Regions from separate parts of the Weizmannia sp. FSL W8-0401 genome, predicted to be linked through region 2. Evidence: a T-box and tRNA genes for the amino acid it is inferred to sense, from the RefSeq annotation. Region 2 holds a T-box; the other holds one or more tRNA genes.
What was found. A T-box is a leader RNA that pairs with one kind of tRNA and senses whether it is charged. The one in region 2 lies ahead of trpS (tryptophan--tRNA ligase), so its partner is inferred to be a tRNA-Trp.
Positions count from the first base shown of each region.

Region 1 (2,353 bases), 1.4 Mb from region 2:
CTTTTGGCTCCGTGACGGGCAGGTGATTCGACCTCGAGGGGCTAGGCACCGGAGCTAGACAATAGAAAAGCGGAAGCGCCTTGGTCATCGGCGTATGAACTTCAAGGCCCCCGCCTGAGATAAAGGAAACACGACGAGCCCTAAAGGCGAGTCGATGCCCGCTTATCGTAGGAAAGGGGGACGGGAAGTTCACTAGCCGATAGGCGCTGGAGCTGGACAATTCTCAAAGTTAGAAGCAGAAACGCATTCTCCGTTTACAGTTTTTTCTCCCATCCGGTTTTCAGGGAATACAATTATTTCTCTTGATAAATAACAGCAACTGTGTTATACTATTTCTTGTCATTAAGGTCCGGTGATGATGGCGGAAAGGTCACACCCGAACACATCCCGAACTCGGAAGTTAAGCTTTCCAGCGCCGATGGTAGTTGGGGGTTTCCCCCTGCGAGAGTAGGACGCTGCCGGGCCCGATATTCCGCAGTAGCTCAGTGGTAGAGCAATCGGCTGTTAACCGATCGGTCGTAGGTTCGAATCCTACCTGCGGAGCCATAATGGAGAGCTGTCCGAGAGGCCGAAGGAGCACGATTGGAAATCGTGTAGGCGGCTAAAAGCTGTCTCAAGGGTTCGAATCCCTTGCTCTCCGTCATGATCCATATGGCCCGTTGGTCAAGCGGTTAAGACACCGCCCTTTCACGGCGGTAACACGGGTTCGAATCCCGTACGGGTCACCATTTACATATTTGGAGGATTAGCTCAGCTGGGAGAGCGTCTGCCTTACAAGCAGAGGGTCGGCGGTTCGATCCCGTCATCCTCCACCATTTTATCATCGCGGGGTGGAGCAGTCTGGTAGCTCGTCGGGCTCATAACCCGAAGGTCGCAGGTTCAAATCCTGCCCCCGCAATTTACATATAAAGGTCCCGTAGTGTAGCGGTTATCACGCCTGCCTGTCACGCAGGAGATCGCGGGTTCGATTCCCGTCGGGACCGCCATCTGTATTTTACATAATCGCGGCTCGGTAGCTCAGTCGGTAGAGCAAAGGACTGAAAATCCTTGTGTCGGCGGTTCGATTCCGTCCCGAGCCACCATTGGCCGGTCTAGCTCAATTGGTAGAGCAACTGACTTGTAATCAGTAGGTTGGGGGTTCAAGTCCTCTGGCCGGCACCACGCAATATGGAGGGGTAGCGAAGTGGCTAAACGCGGCGGACTGTAAATCCGCTCCCTCAGGGTTCGGCGGTTCGAATCCGTCCCCCTCCATTTTTAAAGGGGCATAGTTTAAAGGTAGAACAGAGGTCTCCAAAACCTCCAGTGTGGGTTCGATTCCTACTGCCCCTGCCATTATGATGGCGGTTGTGGCGAAGTGGTTAACGCACCGGATTGTGGCTCCGGCATTCGTGGGTTCGATTCCCACCATCCGCCCCATATTTGATTGGGCCATAGCCAAGCGGTAAGGCAACGGACTTTGACTCCGTCATGCGCTGGTTCGAATCCAGCTGGCCCAGTATGCGGAAGTAGTTCAGTGGTAGAACATCACCTTGCCAAGGTGGGGGTCGCGGGTTCGAATCCCGTCTTCCGCTCCATTGATGGCGGCATAGCCAAGAGGTAAGGCAGAGGTCTGCAAAACCTTTATCACCGGTTCGATTCCGGTTGCCGCCTCCATCATATTGTGCCGGTGTGGCGGAATTGGCAGACGCGCACGACTCAAAATCGTGTTCCTTCGGGAGTGTCGGTTCGACCCCGACCACCGGTATAACACAGTATTACATTGAAAGCTGATGCCAAACGGAACGCTTCTCAAGATAAAGAGAAGCGTTTTTTATTGCAATTATATTATTGAAGCCGAGGCCATTTAAGCAGCTGCTTGAAAGCGTACACTTGTGGGTATCTACAGTTTTTTAACTTGTACAAAAAGGGAATTGATCTAATAAGAAAGGTTTGGAAATACTATCTTAGATTTTCCTTTTATAATGAGTACAAGAGCTGGGCAGCCTACTATTTACTAGGGTTGTCTTTTCTTTTTTTCACCGTAACCGTCCCATCTTTTTCAAGATAGGCCTGGTCAATTTCATCAAGCGAAAATACGCCCTGCTTTCTCAATAACTCTGACAGTTGATTCATATCAATTTTATTTTTTTTTAGTACGACGTTGTTAATTTTTCCTTTATCGATAATCACCGTTTTATCCCCGATAAGGAATTTTTCCAGTTTGTCATAGCGGTAAATGAGGCTATCAAAAATGAGTTTAATGATGACCCAAACAGAAAGCATGGCGAGAATGTAGTACCATTTTACACTTGGGTCATAAAGGCCGTTGCCGACGATTTCAGACAGCATAATGCTCCAGATGAAGTCGATTGGC
Region 1 covers NZ_JBBPAG010000001.1:2,432,737-2,435,089, reverse strand. Annotated here, with positions in the region: rRNA gene rrf (5S ribosomal RNA) at 349-464, shown strand; tRNA gene NSU00_RS12055 (tRNA-Asn) at 472-546, shown strand; tRNA gene NSU00_RS12050 (tRNA-Ser) at 551-640, shown strand; tRNA gene NSU00_RS12045 (tRNA-Glu) at 654-728, shown strand; tRNA gene NSU00_RS12040 (tRNA-Val) at 740-815, shown strand; tRNA gene NSU00_RS12035 (tRNA-Met) at 825-898, shown strand; tRNA gene NSU00_RS12030 (tRNA-Asp) at 911-986, shown strand; tRNA gene NSU00_RS12025 (tRNA-Phe) at 1,007-1,082, shown strand; tRNA gene NSU00_RS12020 (tRNA-Thr) at 1,086-1,161, shown strand; tRNA gene NSU00_RS12015 (tRNA-Tyr) at 1,170-1,251, shown strand; tRNA gene NSU00_RS12010 (tRNA-Trp) at 1,259-1,332, shown strand; tRNA gene NSU00_RS12005 (tRNA-His) at 1,341-1,416, shown strand; tRNA gene NSU00_RS12000 (tRNA-Gln) at 1,425-1,496, shown strand; tRNA gene NSU00_RS11995 (tRNA-Gly) at 1,500-1,574, shown strand; tRNA gene NSU00_RS11990 (tRNA-Cys) at 1,580-1,653, shown strand; tRNA gene NSU00_RS11985 (tRNA-Leu) at 1,663-1,744, shown strand; gene NSU00_RS11980 (DUF421 domain-containing protein) at 1,987-2,353, opposite strand, start outside.
Region 1: it encodes a tRNA-Trp, which carries the amino acid that the T-box ahead of trpS (tryptophan--tRNA ligase) is inferred to sense. The anticodon was not compared.

Region 2 (2,353 bases):
AATTTAATTATACTAACATTTCACGGGCTTGTACATATTTTTTTAATCTTTTTTAATTACGTAAAAAGGCTAATAAACCAAAAAGGTGTTGACATTTCAATATTGTAAACCCTTACAAAAGGTTGAAAAAATTTTAAATAAAACTATAATAACGAAAAAACTTTGGTAGGTTTTTTAACAACATTTTTTAATTTGGAAGCGCTGCCAACCGCTTAACTTCCGCGTTTCGTTGTATTTATAATTTTTAAATTAATTTTAATAAATTTAATTTAATTTTAATTTAGGTTTAGATTTTCCGCTATTTCATCTTTTCTTTTGTTCCTGTATAATGAATGAAAATCATTTTGTAGGTGAGCGTATGTTCAAAAAGCTTGTCTGTTGGTTGCTGGCCTCCCAGTTACTTGTTTTACTTTTTTCTTTTTTGGTGTATAAGCGAATCGATTTGCTTAGCTATATTAATACTTCGTTTACGATCGGGGCGCTTTTGATTCTTTTTGCCGCGTCGGTTTTAATGGCGCGGACCGGTTTTTTTGATGCGTTTATTTACGGGTTTCAAAGAATGTCTTCCAAATTTAACGAGGGGGACGTCCGCCCGCTGTCGAAGCTGGTTACCCTGCGTGTTTCCGTGCCTCTTCTTACCGGGGTCTTCATGATGGTACTGATGGCGATCGCCCTTTTTCTGCAAAGTTCGTCCTGAAATGCCGGACATATAAAGGCTGAGTCTTGCATACAAACGGGCACTCTAGCGGACAGCGGTTTTTGACATTTTTCCTTCTTTTCATTATAATGAAACTGGTATATAGAAGCGATGAGAAAGAAGAGTACATCTGTTTATGGCATTTCAGAGAGTTTGTGGCTGGTGGGAACAAACATGCCTGCAGATGGAATGGGCTTTCGAGCTCCGGAGATGAACGGGCGACTACCTCATTAGTTTCCGGCGTACGCCTTGCGTTAACCAGGCTCCAATTGGCATTGGAACTAAGCGGCCCATACCAGGGCACTTAGGGTGGCACCGCGGATTTATCCCATTCGTCCCTAATTTTGGATGAATGGTTTTTTTATTTTCCGGAAAAATATCAGTGTTCGAGGAGGAAGAAAGAAAATGAGGACGATTTTTTCAGGCATTCAGCCGAGTGGAACGATCCACATCGGGAACTATCTTGGGGCAATGAAGCAGTTTGTGGAATTGCAGAACAGCTTTAATTGCTATTTTTGCATTGTTGACGAGCATGCCATTACCGTGCCGCAGGACCGCCTTGAACTCCGCAAAAACATCAGGAGCCTTGCCGCTTTTTATTTGGCAGTCGGCATTGATCCGGACAAAGCAACGCTCTTTATCCAGTCGGAAGTGCCGGCGCACGCCCAGGCCGGATGGATGCTCCAATGCGTTGCCTATGTCGGCGAATTGGAAAGAATGACGCAGTTTAAAGACAAATCTGCAGGAAAAGAAAGCGTATCAGCCGGGCTTCTCACATATCCGCCGCTCATGGCCGCCGATATTCTGCTGTACAGCACGGATCTTGTGCCGGTCGGCGAGGACCAGAAACAGCATCTCGAACTGACGAGGGATTTGGCGGAAAGGTTCAATAAACGTTATCTTGAAATTTTTACGCTGCCGGACATCAAGCTTTCCAACTCCGGAGCAAGGATTATGTCGCTGCAGGATCCGACGAAAAAAATGAGCAAATCCGATCCGAATCAAAAGGCATTTATCTCGCTGCTTGACGACCCGAAACTGGTCGACAAAAAGATTAAAAGCGCGGTTACGGATTCAGAAGGCGTAGTCAAATACGACAAAGAACGGAAACCGGGCATTTCCAATTTGCTCGACATCTATTCCAACTTCAGCGGCCTGTCCATTGAAGAGCTGGAACGGAAATATGACGGCGCCGGCTACGGTGCGTTTAAAGCGGATCTCGTTGATGTGGTGAATGAAGGGCTTGCCCCGATCCAAAAACGGTATTATGAACTGATTGAATCGGAGGAACTGGACCGGATCCTGGATAAAGGCGCGGAAAAGGCCAATATTGTAGCCGGAAAAATGCTGAGGAAAATGGAAAACGCGATGGGGCTGGGCAGAAAAAACCGCCACTAAAAAAAGCGAGTTGCGGATCGTTTCGCAACTCGTTTTTACATCAGTTCGCTTTTTTCATTGTGTTCCAGTTCCCATAGCTTTTCAAAAAAGGGCTGCCCTTTGATCATGTTTTCGCACAACTGTTCATGCTTTTTGGACCAGCCTGTTTTTGTTTCTGCATAAAGCCGCTCCCATGCATCTTCAAATGGCATAAACTGGATGTGTTCATACTGCTCCGGACGCCATTCTGTATACCAGTACCGCACTTCCGCCGTATTT
Region 2 covers NZ_JBBPAG010000001.1:987,578-989,930, reverse strand. Annotated here, with positions in the region: gene NSU00_RS04550 (DUF3899 domain-containing protein) at 443-697, shown strand; T-box leader at 800-1,040, shown strand; gene trpS (tryptophan--tRNA ligase) at 1,103-2,095, shown strand; gene NSU00_RS04540 (YjbA family protein) at 2,131-2,353, opposite strand, start outside.